4 regions of the Streptomyces sp. NPDC051104 genome follow, and region 1 is predicted to be linked to each of the others. Evidence: riboswitches for the same ligand, from Rfam matches in the RefSeq annotation. Region 1 holds a riboswitch; each other region holds the start of a gene.

The links. Region 1 has a riboswitch for cyclic di-AMP ahead of AB0N14_RS26145 (M23 family metallopeptidase). Riboswitches for the same ligand answer to the same signal wherever they lie in the genome.
Region 2: it holds a riboswitch for cyclic di-AMP, as region 1 does, so the genes downstream of both, AB0N14_RS17345 (transglycosylase family protein) here and AB0N14_RS26145 (M23 family metallopeptidase) in region 1, are expected to answer to the same signal.
Region 3: it holds a riboswitch for cyclic di-AMP, as region 1 does, so the genes downstream of both, AB0N14_RS04250 (transglycosylase SLT domain-containing protein) here and AB0N14_RS26145 (M23 family metallopeptidase) in region 1, are expected to answer to the same signal.
Region 4: it holds a riboswitch for cyclic di-AMP, as region 1 does, so the genes downstream of both, AB0N14_RS30810 (M23 family metallopeptidase) here and AB0N14_RS26145 (M23 family metallopeptidase) in region 1, are expected to answer to the same signal.

Annotation. Positions count from the first base shown of each region.
Region 1 is NZ_JBFBBS010000022.1:75,615-79,799, reverse strand. Features, by position in the region: gene AB0N14_RS26150 (GntR family transcriptional regulator) at 87-782, opposite strand; gene AB0N14_RS26145 (M23 family metallopeptidase) at 986-1,738, opposite strand; cyclic di-AMP (ydaO/yuaA leader) riboswitch at 1,751-1,901, opposite strand; gene AB0N14_RS26140 (pitrilysin family protein) at 2,127-3,515, opposite strand; gene AB0N14_RS26135 (pitrilysin family protein) at 3,512-4,185, opposite strand, start outside.
Region 2 is NZ_JBFBBS010000010.1:85,506-89,690, forward strand. Features, by position in the region: gene AB0N14_RS17335 (cytochrome P450) at 1-912, shown strand, start outside; gene AB0N14_RS17340 (transglycosylase family protein) at 1,095-2,093, shown strand; cyclic di-AMP (ydaO/yuaA leader) riboswitch at 2,292-2,458, shown strand; gene AB0N14_RS17345 (transglycosylase family protein) at 2,463-3,158, shown strand; gene eno (phosphopyruvate hydratase) at 3,519-4,185, shown strand, end outside.
Region 3 is NZ_JBFBBS010000001.1:863,760-867,944, forward strand. Features, by position in the region: gene AB0N14_RS04240 (sigma-E factor regulatory protein RseB domain-containing protein) at 1-134, opposite strand, end outside; gene AB0N14_RS04245 (polyprenyl synthetase family protein) at 410-1,420, opposite strand; cyclic di-AMP (ydaO/yuaA leader) riboswitch at 2,310-2,474, shown strand; gene AB0N14_RS04250 (transglycosylase SLT domain-containing protein) at 2,494-2,994, shown strand; gene AB0N14_RS04255 (HAD family hydrolase) at 3,038-3,850, opposite strand; partial or broken gene AB0N14_RS04260 (FAD-dependent oxidoreductase) at 4,130-4,185, opposite strand, start outside.
Region 4 is NZ_JBFBBS010000033.1:19,439-23,623, reverse strand. Features, by position in the region: gene AB0N14_RS30815 (PP2C family protein-serine/threonine phosphatase) at 185-1,267, shown strand; cyclic di-AMP (ydaO/yuaA leader) riboswitch at 1,494-1,650, shown strand; gene AB0N14_RS30810 (M23 family metallopeptidase) at 1,662-2,684, shown strand; gene AB0N14_RS30805 (aldo/keto reductase) at 2,772-3,716, shown strand; gene AB0N14_RS30800 (PrsW family intramembrane metalloprotease) at 3,762-4,185, opposite strand, start outside.

The DNA.
Region 1 (4,185 bases):
GCGCACGCCGTTTTGCGGACGCACGCCAAAAAGGCAGCCTAAAACAGGCCTCAGCCGAATATCCCTCTTTGTATACGGCGCCTGTGTTAATGCCGGAGCGCCGACGTGTTTACGGGGTGTTGCGAAGTCCTCACACGGTCCGGGCGGTCCGTCCCGCCGGGAAAGCGGAGCCGGTGCGCGGCAGTGGAGCGTTCCGTGTGCAGCGCCGTGATCGCCCGCGCCCGCTCGCCGTCCCCGCGTGCGACGGCGTCCACGATGCCGCCGTGCTCGGCCCAGGACTCAACGGGGTCGACCGGCGCGTCGACCGCGTACATCCACGTGATCTTGTGCCGCAGCTGGGCCAGCGTCGAGGTCAGCGCGGGGCTCCCGCCGGCCTGCGCCAGCGTCTCGTGGAACCAGCCGCCCAGGGAGCGCAGATCCTCGCTGTTGCCCCTCCTGGCCCGCTCCTGGCCCAGTCTGACCAGGCCACGCAGCACCTTGAGATGGGCCTCGGTACGCCGCTGCGCTGCCCGGGCGGCCCCGAGCGGCTCCAGCAGCATCCGCATCTCCAGCAGGTCGACGGCCTCCTGCTCGCTGGGTTCCGCCACGCACGCGCCCGCGTGCCGGCGGGTGACCACGAAGCCCTCGGCCTCCAGGGTGCGCAGCGCCTCGCGCACGGGAACGCGGGAGACGCCGTAGCGGCGCGCGAGGAGTTCCTCGGTGAGCCGGCTGCCGCGCTCGTAGACACCCGCGACGATGTCATCACGGATCGCCGTGCAGACCGAGTGCGCCGGAATACGCATGACCGACCTCCGCCTTAATCCCCGTGAAACGTACGCGATTGACTCGTGTTCGACCGACTCTATTGCAGTGGGCCGGAATTTCCGACGGCAGGTCGGAATCCAGGGATATTTTTTGGACACGCAGCCGTTCGAAAGACGACGACGGCCCCGGCTGATCAGCCGGGGCCGTCGGGTGCGGGCGCGCCTGTCGCGGGCGCGGGCCGTCAGACGTTCACGCCGTGCGAGCGCAGGTAGGCGACGGGGTCGATGTCCGAGCCGTACTCGGGGGTGGTGCGCGCCTCGAAGTGCAGGTGCGGCCCGGTGGTGTTGCCGGTGGACCCGGCGAGGGCTATCTGCCGGCCGGGGACGACCCGCTGGCCCACGGAGACGCCGATGGACGACAGGTGGCCGTACTGGGTGTAGGTGCCGTCGTTCATCCTGATGACGATCTGGTTGCCGTACGCGCCGCCCCAGCCGGTCTGCACGACGGTACCGGCGCCGACGGCGTGCACGGGCGTGCCGGTGGCGGCGTGGAAGTCGATGCCGGTGTGGGAGCCGGAGGACCACAGGGAGCCGCCGGTCTTGTAACCGGTGGACACGAAGGAGTCGGAGATCGGCGGCACGAACGCGTTGAGACGCCTGCGCTCGGCCTCGCGCGCGGCCCGCTCCTTGGCCTCGCGCTCCTGGCGGGCCTTCTCGGCGGCCTTCCTGCGCGCGGCCTCCTCGGCCCGCTTCTGGGCGGCGGCCTGCTTCTGGGCGGCGGCCTGTGCGTCGATCTTCTCGGCGACCGAGCCACCGAGGGTGACGGCCTGGAGCAGCCCGGTCTGCTCGACGGGGGCGCCGGCGGCGAGGGCCGGGGCGGCCAGGGTGCCGATGACACCGGTGGTGGTGAGCGCTGCCACGCCGACGGCGTTCGCAGTCGTACGCTTCACACGGCTCGGGCGACGGTGCTTCCCGGTGGCGCAGGTGAACGCCATGAAGTGGCTGGTCCTTTCCTTCCCTCTCGCCTACCGGGTTAGCTGACGGGTTCGGAGCAGGAAGGTCTCCTACGGGCTCGCGCCCGATTCACCCCAGGGACTGTGGTTTTGGGTCCCCGGCTCCCCTGGCTCGCGCCGTACGGGGACTCGGCGATGACTGTCCGGTGCCGCGGGTGCGGCGCACTGCCTGACGGACAGCCCGAACGACGCTAAGGGGACCGTCTTTCAATCAGCAAACGCAGAACGGGGTTTGTAGCGCATCCCACAGGGCAGAGAGGCAACCTCTGTGGCAATACGGACAAACCCGCCAATGGGCGGGGCCCTGGTGACACGGAAAGTCACCAGGGCCCCGGGACTGGGCGCGGCGCACGCGCGCGTGCTGTGCGCTCTACTCGGCGGCGACGACGCTCACTTCGCCGATGCCGAGCGCCTCGACGGGCTCCTTGATCTGCGCGGCGTCGCCCACCAGCACGGTGACCAGACGGTCCACCGGGAAGGCGTTCACCACGGCCGCGGTGGCCTCCACCGTGCCCGTGGCGGTCAGCTGCTGATACAGCGTCGACTGGTAGTCGTCCGGCAGGTGCTGCTCGACCTGGTCGGCGAGCGTGCTCGCGACGGCCGCCGCCGTCTCGAACTTCAGCGGTGCCACCCCCACCAGGTTCTGTACGGCGACGTCGCGCTCGGCGTCCGTCAGGCCCTCGGCGGCGAGGATGCGAAGCACCTTCCACAGGTCGTCGAGCGCCGGGCCGGTGTTCGGCGTGTCGACGGAGCCGCTGATGGCGAGCATCGCGGCGCCCGTGCCGTCGGGCGCGGAGCGCAGCACCTGCCCGAAGGCCCGCACCCCGTAGGTGTAGCCCTTCTCCTCGCGCAGGACGCGGTCCAGGCGGGAGGTGAGGGTGCCGCCGAGGCAGTACGTGCCGAGCACCTGGGCGGGCCACACGCGGTCGTGGCGGTCGGGCCCGACACGGCCGATGAGCAGCTGTGTCTGGACGGCGCCGGGACGGTCCACGATGATCACGCGGCCGGTGTCGTCGGCGGTCACCGGGGGCACCGGACGCGGCTTGGAGGGCTCCCCCGTCCAGGCGCCGAGGGTGTCCCCGAGGAGTTCGTCCAGATCGATCCCGGTGAGGTCGCCGACCACGACCGCGGTGGACGTCGCGGGGCGCACATACCGCTCGTAGAAGGCACGGACGGCCGCGGCGTCGATGCTCGCGACCGTCTCCTCGGTGCCCTGACGCGGGCGCGACATGCGCGAGGACGCCGCGAACAGCTCCTTGGAGAGCTCCTTGGCGGCGCGGCGGGCCGGGTTGGCCATCTCGTGCGGGATCTCGTCGAGGCGGTTGCGCACCAGGCGCTCCACCTCGCTGTCCGCGAACGCCGGCGACCTCAGGGCGTCGGCGAGCAGTCCGAGCGCCTTGGGGAGGCGGGAAACCGGCACCTCCAGGGAGAGGCGGACGCCGGGGTGGTCGGCGTGCGAGTCGAGGGTGGCGCCGCAGCGCTCCAGCTCGGCGGCGAACTCCTCGGCGGAGTGCTTGTCGGTGCCCTCGGAGAAGGCGCGCGCCATGATCGTGGCGACGCCGTCGAGGCCGGCCGGCTCGGCGTCCAGGGGCGCGTCGAGGAGCACCTCGACGGCGACGACCTGCTGGCCGGGGCGGTGGCAGCGCAGCACGGTCAGGCCGTTGTCGAGCGTGCCGCGCTCGGGCGCCGGGAACGCCCAGGGCCGGGCCTCGCCGGGCTCGGGCTGCGGGTGGAACTCCATGGTCGCGAGCTCGCTCACTTCGCCGACTCCTCGGTCTCGTCGGTGGTCTCGGCTGCTTCCGGGGCCTCGGCCGCGACCGGTTCGTACACGAGCACCGCGCGGTTGTCGGGGCGCAGGCGGGCCTTGGCGATCTCCTGCACCTCCTCGGCGGTGACCTCGAGCACGCGCTTCACGGCGGTCAGGGCGAGCTGGGGGTCGCCGAACAGCACGGCGTACCGGCACAGTTCGTCGGCGCGGCCCGCGACCGTGCCGAGCCGGTCCAGCCACTCGCGCTCCAACTGGGCCTGGGCGCGCTCCATTTCCTCGGCCGTCGGGCCCCGCTCGGCGAACCGGGCGAGTTCCTCGTCGATGGCGGCCTCGATGACGGGCACCTCCACGTCGCCGGAGGTCTTCACGTCCAGCCACCCCAGCGAGGGCGCCCCGGCGAGCCGCAGCAGGCCGAAGCCGGCGGCGACTGCGGTGCGGTCACGGCGCACGAGCCGGTTGTACAGGCGGGAGGACTCGCCGCCGCCGAGGATCGTGAGCGCCAGGTCGGCCGCGTCGGACGCGCGTGTGCCGTCCTGCGGCAGCCGGTAGGCGGCCATCAGGGCACGCGCCGGAACCTCCTCCTCGACGACCTCGCGCAGCTGCTCGCCGATGATCTCGGGCAGCGAGCCGTCGCGCGGCTGGGGCTTGCCGTCGTGGGACG
Region 2 (4,185 bases), on a different contig from region 1:
CAGCTCATCGACCGGTTCGCGGGCAGGGGAGAGGCCGACCTCATCCACGAGTTCGCCTTCCCGCTCCCCATCTACGCCATCTGCGACATGCTCGGCGTCCCGCGCGAGGACCAGGACGACTTCCGGGACTGGGCCGGGATGATGATCCGCCACGGGGGAGGACCGAGGGGCGGCGTCGCGCGGTCCGTGAAGAAGATGCGCGGCTACCTCGCCGACCTCATCCATCGCAAGCGCCTGGCGCTACCCGTCGAGCCCGGCCCCGGCGAGGACCTCATCTCCGGGCTCATCCGCGCCTCCGACCACGGCGAGCACCTCACCGAGAACGAGGCCGCCGCGATGGCCTTCATCCTGCTCTTCGCAGGGTTCGAGACCACCGTCAACCTCATCGGGAACGGCACGTTCGCGCTCCTCGGGCACCCCGGGCAGCGGGCCCGTCTGCAGCGGTCGCTCGCCGCCGGGGAACGCGACCTGCTCGAGACGGGCGTCGAGGAGCTGCTGCGCTACGACGGCCCGGTGGAGCTGGCCACCTGGCGTTTCGCCACACGGCCGCTCACCGTCGGCGGACAGGACATCGCCCCCGGCGACCCCGTCCTGGTGGTCCTGGCCGCCGCGGACCGGGACCCGGCGCGGTTCGCCGACCCGGACGTCCTCGACCTCTCCCGCCGCGACAACCAGCACCTCGGGTACGGGCACGGCATCCACTACTGCCTGGGCGCGCCCCTGGCCCGCCTGGAGGGACAGACGGCGCTCGCCACGCTCCTGACCCGCCTGCCGGACCTGCGGCTCGCGGTCGACCCGTCCGCGTTGCGCTGGCGCGGCGGACTCATCATGCGGGGCCTGCGCACGCTGCCCGTGGCATTCACACCGGTACCGGAGAAAGGTCACGAACGTCCCGCCGACATCCGGACATGACACGGCGAACAAACGGACGGTCACAAGTAGGTGACAGGATCTCACCTCTGTGATCTTCACGTGATCTACGCTGCATTAACTTGTGACAAGCGATCTAGTGCCGATACGTTCACGCAGCAACGCGGCGGTCCGCACGCCACGGCCGTCGCGTCGGTCGATGCTGTCGTGTGAAAGGCAACCGCATGCTCTCCGGGAACGGTCGTCACCGTCGCCCCCGTCAGGCTCCGGCTCTCCTCGTCGCGGCAGGGGTGACCGGATCAGCGATCGCGATCCCGCTGCTCGGCGCCACCGGCGCGAGCGCGGCCACCGGCGCCACCTGGGACCAGGTCGCGGACTGCGTCAGCGGCGGCTCATGGAGCGCGGACACCGGCAACGGCCACTACGGCGGGCTGCAGCTGACGCAGGACGACTGGGACAAGTTCGGCGGTCTCGACTACGCGCCGAGCCCCGACCAGGCGAGCCGTTCACAGCAGATCGCCGTCGCCGAGAAGGTCCTGGCGGCCGGGGGCGTCGGGGTCTGGGGCACCTGCGGCCTGCTGAACGGTCTGAGCAGGGACTCCGGCTCCGCCGACGTCGACACGGGTGTCGCCGGGGACTCGTCGTCCGGCGGCGGATCGTCCTCCGACTCCGGCCTCGATTCCGGCATCGACTCCGGTCTGTCCGACTCGTCCGGATCATCCGCGTCGACCACTCCGTCGCCTTCTTCATCCTCTTCGTCCCCTTCGCCTTCCTCGTCCTCGCCCTCGTCCGGGGCGTCGAGCGCCGACACAGCCAAGAGCGCACAGGAGTCCGGTAGCGCGCCGACGGCCACGTCGAAGAGCGATGAGTCGGGCAAGTCGGCACAGAGCGATGCCTCGCCGGGGGCGAGTTCGACCGAGACCTCGGGTGCCGGTCGTCACCGCGGAGACAGCGCCGAAGAGAGTGCCGCGGACGGCCGTGCGTCGGACGCGTCCGGCCGGCACGCCTCACGCGGCACCGCGGACGCGCGCGACGCCGTCGACGGCTCGTACACCGTCCGCCCCGGGGACAATCTGTCGTCCATCGCCGACTCCCTTGACCTCGGCGGCGGATGGACGGCGCTGTACGAGGCGAACAAGCAGACGGTCGGTGCCGATCCGAACCTCATCCTCCCCGGTCAGAGCCTTGCGCTCGACGTCGACCCGACCGGCGGGTCGTCCTGAACTGCCCTTTGTATGACGGAAGTTCGCGACCCATTTAGCGCCGAATGTCCTATTTGGCGAAAGTGAGATATGAGTCTCATAAGCCCTGATCGTCTTTGAAATTCCGGCGATCGACTGCTTACGGTCGTGATCGCTCGCCACAGCGAGCCCCTGCGGTCGCAACGCCGAATCCTGCCAGCGGCCGTACGGGAACAGTCGTCGCGTCAAGCGCCGTAGGCAGGAGCGGGGGACCCAAGGTAGGCGCCGCGTCCGGGAGTTGACCGGAAGCGGCTCGGGGTGAAGCCGTGTCCCGCAAGGGGCACGGCCGGGCAACTCAACCGGCCCGAACCCGACAGCTCACCTCGCAGGCGTCGGTGAGGGGAACGAACCATGCTGTGTTCCGGCAACGGTAAGCACCGCCGCTCGTCCAAGGCCACCCGTGTCATCGCGCTCGCCGGTGTCGCCGGCGCTGCCATCGCCGGCCCGCTCCTCGCGGCCGGGAACGCCTCCGCGGCCACCGCCGCCCAGTGGGACGCCGTCGCCCGGTGCGAGTCCGGCGGCAACTGGCACATCAACACCGGCAACGGCTTCTACGGTGGTCTGCAGTTCACGAACTCCACCTGGGCCGCGTACGGCGGCACCGCCTACGCCTCCCGCGCCGACCTGGCCACCGAGGGCCAGCAGATAGCCATCGCGGAGAAGGTCCTCGCGGGCCAGGGCAAGGGCGCCTGGCCGGTGTGCGGCAAGGGTCTGACCAGCGCCACGTACAACGGTTCCGCGGCCACCGGCTCCTCGAGCAGCGCGAAGAGCACCACCACCACGAAGAGCACCACCCGCTCGACCGAGCAGCAGGCGGCCAACCGCTCCACGCAGCGCCCGGCCCCGCAGAAGACCGTCACCACCCCGACCGGCCGGAAGGTCGAGAAGGGCGACGGCGAGTACAAGGTGGTCAAGGGCGACACCCTCAGCTCGATCGCCGCGAGCCACCACGTCCAGGGCGGCTGGCAGAAGCTCTTCGACCTGAACAAGGACATCGTCCAGGACGCCGATCTGATCTACCCGGGCCAGCAGCTGCACCTGAAGTGACAGCCGCCCGGTAGCCGGCCCCAGGCCCCTCCCAGGCGTGACCCCCACCGTGGGGGTCACGTGAGGGCCCACCCCGTCCCCGCGGGCTCCCCGCTCCGGCGCGTGTTCCCCCGTACGCGCCGGAGCGGGGCTTTGTGCTGTCCGGCCCCTTTGTCGTCCGGCCGCTTCGCCGCCCGGCCGCGCGGATTTCACCCCGCCTTTCCCCGGCCCTTTGTTCCGGACGGGAACAATGTGTACCGTCACCCTGTCCACGGGACGGTCGGTAGGCCGGCCGACACCCCGGGGCGGTTAGGCTCTAGTCGCAAGGCACAGCCGCAAGGCAGACAGCCCCGCACTTCCAGCGTCACATCCAAGAAGGAGATGCTCGTGCCGTCCATCGACGTCGTCGTAGCCCGGGAAATCCTGGACTCCCGAGGCAACCCCACGGTCGAGGTCGAGGTCGGCCTCGACGACGGCAGCACGGGTCGTGCCGCCGTCCCGTCCGGCGCCTCCACCGGCGCCTTCGAGGCCATCGAGCTCCGCGACGGTGACCCCAACCGCTACCAGGGCAAGGGTGTCGAGAAGGCCGTCCTCGCCGTCATCGAGCAGATCGGCCCGGAGCTGGTCGGCTACGACGCCACCGAGCAGCGCCTGATCGACCAGGCGATGATGGACCTGGACGCCACCGACAACAAGGGCTCCCTCGGCGCCAACGCGATCCTCGGCGTCTCCCTCGCCGTCGCCCACGCCGCCTCCGAGGCGAGCGACCTGCCCCTGTTCCGTTACCTGGGCGGCCCGAACGCGCACCTGCTGCCGGTGCCGATGATGAACATCCTGAACGGCGGCTCGCACGCCGACTCCAACGTGGACATCCAGGAGTTCATGATCGCCCCGATCGGCGCGGAGTCCTTCTCCGAGGCCCTGCGCTGGGGCACCGAGGTCTACCACACGCTGAAGAAGGTCCTGAAGAGCAAGGGCCTGTCCACCGGCCTCGGCGACGAGGGCGGCTTCGCCCCGAACCTCGGCTCCAACCGTGAGGCCCTCGACC
Region 3 (4,185 bases), on a different contig from region 1:
ACGAGCCCGATGGTCGCCGCCGCCACGCCCACGACCGTGACCGGGACGACGTACCGCGCGGCCTTGCGCCGCCCGTCGCGTACGTCCTCGACCTCCCCGGCGGGTGTGCTGTCGTCGGATTCGTACGGTGCCATGTGTGCCTTACCTCCGTCGTCGGCGGCGGCCTGCTGTCTGTGCACTCGTCCACCCCTGCGCCGCCATTCTCCCCCGGACTCCTGTGAGGTGGTCCTCTCCATATGACCAAATCACCGGGAGGGAAGCGTCAGACCGCGGGGCCAACTCCGCGTACTCCTGGGGTATGACATGACGGGCGGGGCACGGCGCCCCACCCGTAGGGGTTGTCAGGGCGTACCGAAAGGCGTGGGACGTGGCACACGCCGGGCGGGGGGCTCAGGGAACGCCTGGCGCGTCACCCCGCCCGGTGCACCACCGCGTCGCACATCTCCGTCAGGGCCGCCTTCGCGCCGCAGTCCGGCAGCGGGGCCAGGGCCGAGCGGGCGTCCTCCGCGTAGCGGACGGCGTCGCGGCGGGCCTGCTCGAGGGCCGGGTGGACCCGGAGGCGGGCGAGGGCGTCGGCGTGGCGGGCGTCGTCCGTGAGGTCGGAGGCCAGCAGCTCGCACAGGGCGACATCCTCCGGCAGCCCGTGCCGCTGGGCGCGCTCGCGCAGGCGCAGGACCGGGAGGGTCGCGATGCCCTCGCGCAGGTCCGTCCCCGGCGTCTTGCCGGACTCGTGGGAGTCGGAGGCGATGTCCAGGACGTCGTCGGCCAGCTGGAACGCCACGCCGAGACGCTCGCCGTACTGCGTCAGCACGTCCACGACCGTCTCGTCGGCGCCCGACATCATCGCGCCGAAGCGGCACGCCACCGCCACCAGGGAGCCCGTCTTGCCGGCGAGGACGTCGAGGTAGTGCTCCACCGGGTCACGGCCGTCCCGCGGGCCCGCCGTCTCCAGGATCTGGCCGGTGACGAGCCGCTCGAACGCCTGCGCCTGGATACGGACCGCCTCCGGGCCGAGGTCGGCCAGGATGTGGGACGCGCGGGCGAACAGGAAGTCGCCGGTGAGAACCGCCACCGAGTTGCCCCAGCGGCTGTTCGCGCTGGCCACCCCGCGCCGCACATCGGCCTCGTCCATCACGTCGTCGTGGTACAGCGTGGCGAGGTGGGTGAGCTCCACGACCACGGCCGAAGGGACGACCCCCGGCGCGTACGGGTCACCGAACTGTGCCGCGAGCATGACGAGCAGCGGCCGGAACCGCTTCCCGCCCGCGCGCACGAGATGCTGCGCGGCCTCGGTGATGAAGGGCACCTCGCTCTTCGTGGCGTCGAGCAGCCCTTCCTCGACAGCGGCCAATCCGGCCTGGACATCGGCTTCCAGAGCCTGGTCCCGCACGCTCAGCCCGAACGGCCCGACGACGGTCACGTGAGGTCTCCTGTCTGCTGACGTCTGCTGACGATCACACGGTCGGTATCGAGGTCGGTCACTTGATCGATGACGCGTCAGGGCGACTCGGCTCACCGAGTTTGTCGATCTGTCGCCGCCATCACTCAAGTCAGCGTATCCGGTCAGGTTTCGATCACCACGAGTGCCCGCTGTTCCAGGCCGGGCGGTATCGGATCACGAGAGGCATGTTCTTGATCAGGTGATACGAGCGGGTTTGGAGCGACACAGCGGAAAGCTGCCCCACCTGGTGGCCGGCGACGCGCACCGGTCCCCTGAAACACCCCCTCGCATCCCACCTCCGGAGCAGCCCGGCACCCCCAAGGCCTTCGCAGGGCCACGCGGCCCGGCCGCCCCGCCCGGCGCCATCACCCGGCCGAGCGCACACCCAGTCTCGACGGGGACGCGCGGAACGCCGAGGCACGCGCGCGTACAGATCCACAGGGCGTGACGAGATGGCATGAGGAGTGACGTCGGTCACGCCCTCCGATCCGGAGATGCGGATTCCCGTAGACCCGACCGATGTCCGAATTGCCGTAATTCGTCCCCATAAAAGCCGCCACTCGAGGGCAACAATCGAGCCTTTTGTCCGAATTGCCGCCCCAGGGCTCTGGATTAGAGGTGGCGATCAAGGAAAGCACGAGTGAATTAGCTCACGCCACCGGTAGGCGGTGCGGAGCATGCGGAATCTCAACTTCTCCTTTACTTATGCCAACTTGAACTGTGCTCAACAAAATGGATCACATCCCTTATTCCCGCATTTCATGGTCATTTACCTCGGACTGCGACTTCCAGGCTTGTTCCCGACATGTGCTCTCGCATACCTTCCCAATCGATCCGGGCGGACCGCCGAATCCTGCCGCCGCCCGCGATCCATTGACCACCACGGCAGGAGCGGGGGACCCAGGTAAGTCGCCGGACCGGGCACAGCGCCGGAACGGCTTGGGGTGAAGCCGATTCCTCGACACCGAGGACACGGCCGGGCACCTCCCAGCCCGAACCCGACAGCTCACCTCGCAGGCGCCGGAGAGGACTACGACATGCCCGCTTTCGCCCTGCCCGCACGCCGTCGGGACCGCCGCTCCAAGGCCGCGCGCCTCACCCGTGCCCTCGCTGTCGCGGGGACGGGTGCCGCCGTTCTGGCCCTTCCGGTCCTGGGCGCGACCAGCGCTTCCGCCGCGACCCCCACCTCCGCGACGACCACGACCGCCGCCGCCAAGACGGTGACGACGCGCGCCGGAAACCTCGACAGCTGGATCCGTCAGTCGCTGGTCGTCATGCAGCAGCACGGGATCCCCGGCTCCTACTACGGCATCCACCGCAACGTGATGCGTGAGTCGTCGGGCAACCCGTCCGCCATCAACCTCTGGGACTCCAACGCCCGGATGGGCATCCCGTCCAAGGGCCTCCTCCAGGTCATCGACCCGACCTTCCGCGCGTACCACGTGCCGGGCACGTCCTGGAACATCTACGACCCGGTGGCGAACATCACGGCCGCGTGCAACTACGCCGCCCACCGGTACGGCTCCATCGACAACGTCCACAGCGCGTACTGACGCTGTGCGCCGCGCGTACCGGGGCTGAGGCCGAGGCCGAGGCCTAGCGGCCCCTGAAGAGTCGTTCGAGGACGACGGCGATGCCGTCGTCCTCGTTCGACTTCGTGATCTCGTCGGCGACCGCCTTGAGTTCGGGGTGGGCGTTCGCCATGGCGACGCCGTGCGCGGCCCAGTCGAACATCGGGATGTCGTTCGGCATGTCGCCGAACGCGATGGTCCGGCGCGGCCCCAGGCCCAGATACTCGGCGGCGAGCGCGAGCCCCGTCGCCTTGGTGATGCCGCATGGCTGGAGTTCGACCGTGCCGGGCCCGGACATGGTGACCGTCGCCAGCGAACCGACCGCGCTGCGCGCCACCGTCGCCAACTCGTCGTCGGCCAGGGCGTGATGGCGCAGCAGCACCTTGCTGATGGGCGCGCACCACAGGTCGTCGCGCCGTTGGACCCGCACCGCGGGCAGCGTGGGGTGCGGCATCCGGTAGCCGGGTTCGATGAGCGTGAGCCCGTCCACGCCGTCCTGGTCGACGGCCGCGTACACCTGCCCCACCTCGGCCTCGATCTTGCCCAGCGCGGTCTCGGCCAACTCCCGTTCCAGGGTGACGGAAAACAGCAGCCGGTCCGCGCCGGCGTCATACACCTGCGCGCCCTGTCCGCACACCGCGAGCCCCCTGCCGCCCAGGTCGTCGAGCAGCGGCCGCACCCTGGGCGCCGGACGCCCCGTCACCACGAGGTGCTGCGCGCCGGCCGCGGCGGCCCGCGCCAGCGCGTCCCTCGACCGGTCGGAGAGCGTGTCGTCACCGCGCAGCAGCGTCCCGTCCAGGTCAGTGGCGATGAGTGAATATGCGAGGGGTGCGGCCATGATCAGAGAATACGGATGGAACACCCCCACGACTCACCGCGAACCAGCCGACGCCCGGCCACCCGTCGTGAACCGGCCGACCCACGGCTGACCTACGGCCGACCTACGACTGACCTACGCCCGACCTCCGGGCGCCTGTCGAGCACCGGCCGGCCCCCGGCCCCCTGCCGAGCACCCGCCGACCTCCGGCCCCCTGCCGAGAACCGGTCGGCATCCGGCTCGACAACCGTGGCCCTTCCGAGAGGGGAGGGCCACGGGGTGGTCCGGTGGGCGGCCGGGTCAGCCGTGAGCCGTCGCCAGGTGCTTCGCCAGGCGCGGCGACGCGAACTCCGTGC
Region 4 (4,185 bases), on a different contig from region 1:
CCGCCTAGCCGGCCGACCCGGCCGGCTCGTCGGAGCCCCCGGAGCCCCCGGAGCCCCCGAAGCTCCAGGATCCCCCGTGCCCGACCCCGGCACCCCCGTCCCCGCCCCCGGCGCGAGGGCCGTTCCGGTGCCCGCGTACGGAGGGGCCGAGGCGGAGGCCGCCACGGAGGCCGAGGAGCGGCGGATCTCGTACGCGCGGGCCTTTCTGCGGGGCCTGCCCGGGCTGCTGATCGTCGCCGGGTTCTGCTTCGACCTCCTCGCCCCGTCCGACTACACGGCCGGCCCCCTCTTCACCGCCGCGCCGCTCGTCGCCGCGCCCCTGTTCTCGTTGCGCGGCACCGTCCTCACCGGCACGGCGGCCGTCGTCGTGGTCCTCGGGGTCCACCTCGGGCTCGGCGTGCTCGGAAAGGCGGGCGAGGTCACCGAGGTGGCCACGGTCACCACCGTCGCCGCCCTCGCCGTCCTCCTCAACGTGCTGGTCCGCCGCAACGTCGCCCGCCTCGCGTCCGCCCGCCAGATCGCCGAGGCCGCGCAGCGTGCGGTGCTGCCCGAGCCCGCCGCCCGGATCGGTGGGCTGGACATCGCCGCCCGCTACGAGGCCGCGCAGGCCGACGCGTTCATCGGCGGCGACCTGTACACCGTCCAGGACTCCCCGCACGGGGTACGGCTCGTCGTCGGCGACGTACGCGGCAAGGGCATGGGCGCCGTGACCGCCGTGGCCGTCGTGATCGGGGCCTTCCGGGAGGCCGCCGAACAGGAGCCCACGCTCGAGGCCGTCGCCCAGCGCCTGGAGCGGGCGCTGATGCGCGACCGCGCCGGGCGCGAGGGGCCCGACGTGTACGAGGGGTTCACCACCGCGATCCTCGCCGAGATCCCGCACGGCTCCGGCGTCGTCCGCATCGTCAACCGCGGCCACCCCGCCCCGCTGCTCCTGCTCCCGGACGGTTCCCTGCGAGAACTGGAGGCCCGCGAGCCCGCGCTGCCGCTCGGCATGGGCGACCTCGGCGTCTGGCCCGACCGGGTGGAGGAGTGGGACTTCCCGCCCGGCTCGACGCTGCTCTTCCACACCGACGGCGTCTCGGAGGCACGGGACGCGCACGGCCGGTTCTACGACCCCGCCGTCCGCCTCGCCGGACGGGTCTTCCCCGGCCCCGGCGCCCTGCTGAGCACCATCACGCGCGAGGTCGCCCGGCACACCGGCGGCCGCGGCACGGACGACATGGCTCTGCTGGCCGTGCGCCGGCCCGGGCGCCCCCTGGCGCGGTGACGAGGAGTGAGTGAGCCATGCCCCTCCGCATAAGAACTGACATACTGTCAATACCCATGAGGTCGATGAGGCGGGGGCGACTCGCCCGATTTCCTCCGTTCAGGCCATGAAAGTCCTGGCCAGCGGCAATGAACGGATCTGCCTGAACGGCTTGGAATACAGGCCGCGGGTCTATTAACGTTCGATAACGCAGCGCGGTCGTCCCAGCCGTCACCGAAGGCGGCTCCGTGCGCGCCTGCCGAATCCCGCAAGGGAGCCGGGGAACCACCACCTTGGGGTGAATCACGCGGATACCGCCGTGCCGCACGGCCGGTATACGCGCGTAGGAGACCTTCCTGCTCCGAACCCGTCAGCTAACCCGGTAGGCGAGACGGAAGGAAAGGAGTGCGCCCACGTGGCGTTCAACCGGCCTGCCCAGAGCACCTCGTTCGCCCCGAACGGTACTCAGACGCTCGACGTCGCACCCGGTATCGACGAGGGCCCCTGGGAGGAGTGGAACCCCACCGAGGACTCCGTCCGCCCCGTCCGCGGCCGGCACCGCGTCGCCAAGCAGCGCGGGGGCGGGCTCGCCCGCAGCTCCACCGTCCTCGGCGTCGGTGTGATGGCCGCCGTCGGCGCGGGCGGCATGGCCACCGCCCAGTCCGGCAAGCCGCCGGTGTCCATATCCCTGCCGGACCTCTCCTCGGTCACGGAATCCGCCAAGGCGCTCATCGGCGACGACTCCGGCGCCCCCGAGAGCTCGGCCACCGCTCTCAGCAGCGTCGGCCGGACCGACGCCGGTGATGCCACCGACGCCGCCGGTTCGAAGGGCGCGGGCGAGGCGCTGCGCGCCCGGATCATGCAGCAGGCCGAGTCCCAGCAGGACCGGATCGCGCAGGAGGCGGCGCAGGCCGCCGAGGACGCCGCCGTGAAGAAGGCCGCCGCCGCGGCGGCCAAGGCACAGGACGACGCGCAGGCCAAGGCCGCCGCCGAGAAGAAGAAGGCGCAGGAGGCCGCGCGGCTCGCCGCACTCGCCCGGCAGTTCACGCTGCCGACCTCCTCCTACACCCTCACCTCCCACTTCGGCGACGCCGGTGCCATGTGGTCCTCCGGCTTCCACACCGGCCTGGACTTCGCCGCGCCCACCGGCACGCTCATCAAGGCCGTCCACAGCGGCACGATCACGGAGGCGGGCTGGGCCGGCTCGTACGGCTACCGCACGATCCTCACCCTCGACGACGGCACCGAGCTGTGGTTCTGCCACCAGTCGTCGATCAGCGTCACGGTCGGGCAGAAGGTCGGCACGGGCGACGTCATCGGCCGCGTGGGCGCGACCGGCAACGTCACCGGGCCACACCTGCACCTGGAGGTCCACCCGAACGGCGGCGCCGCGATCGACCCGCTGGCCTGGCTGCGCGGCAAGGGCCTCAACCCCTGACCCCACCCCCGCAAAGAGCGCGATCGTTTGCAAGATCTTTGCGGGCTTTCCGGAAGACGCCGCCCGGTCCGGGCGTTGACACAGAACATGACTTCTCTTCGCAAACTGGGTTCTTCCGATCTCGAGGTCTTCCCGCTGTCCCTCGGCGGCAACGTCTTCGGCTGGACCGCCGACGAGACGCAGTCCTTCGCCGTCCTCGACGCATACACGGAGGCGGGCGGGAACTTCATCGACACGGCCGACTCGTACTCGGCCTGGGTGCCGGGCAACAAGGGCGGCGAGTCCGAGACCATCATCGGCAAGTGGGTGAAGGCGCGCGGCAACCGCTCCGACGTGGTCATCGCGACCAAGGTCAGCCAGCACCCCGACTACCAGGGCCTGACCGCCGCCAACATCAAGGCCGCGGCCGACGCGTCCCTGCGCCGTCTGGACACCGACTACATCGATCTCTACTACACCCACTTCGACAAGCCTGAGGTGCCGGTCGAGGAGATCATCGGCGCGCTCGACGAGCTGGTGAAGGCGGGCAAGGTGCGCGCCATCGCCGCCTCCAACATCTCCGCCGAGCGCCTCCAGGAGTCCCTGGACTTCTCGGACCGCGAGAACCTGGCGCGGTACGTGGCGCTGCAGCCGCACTACAACCTGGTCTCGCGCGACACCTACGAGGGTGCGCTGCAGGACCTCGCCTCCCGGGCGGGGCTCGCGGCGATTCCCTACTTCGCGCTGGCGTCGGGCTTCCTGACCGGCAAGTACCGGCCGGGTACGACGGTGGAGTCGGCACGCGCGGAGGGCGCGGCCAAGCACCTGGCGACCGAGCGCGGGCAGCGGGTCCTGACGGCCCTGGACGAGGTCGCCGAGGCCCGGGGCGCCGAGATCCCGACGGTGGCGCTCGCCTGGCTGGCGGCCCAGCCGACGGTCGCGGCACCGATCGCCTCGGCGCGGACGGTGGAGCAGCTGCCTGCGCTGCTGGCCGTCGCGGACCTGACGCTGACGGACGAGGACGTGGCCAAGCTGACGGAGGCGTCGGCGTAGCCCGGCAGACGGCGGAGTCCGGCGGTGCCGAGCGCGCGTCAACTCCTAGGCGCGATAGGGGTTGTACTCCGGATACGGCACCGCCGGACCGTACTGCGGCATCGCAGGGCCGTACTGCGGCGCCACCGGGCCGTACCGCGGCATGGCAGGGCCGTACTGCGGCGCCCTCTGGAACGCCACGTGCCCGTACCCCGGCCACAGCGGCGGAGCCGCCGGTGCCGTCGCCCGTGCCGCATACGCCAGCGCCGGCCGCGCCACCTCCCGGCGCGCCCACAGCTCGGTCAGCAACTCCCGTTCCCGTACGACGAAATCGGCGCCCGCCCGCCCCCGGCGCCCCCGGTGGCGCAGGAACGCCAGCGACGTCGCGTACGCCTCGTACCGCGCGACCGACCGCGCCGCGTCCTTCCCGAAGTGCTGCCTCGCGTACTCACGGGCCAGCCGCCGCGCCCGCATCGAACCGAGCACGAAC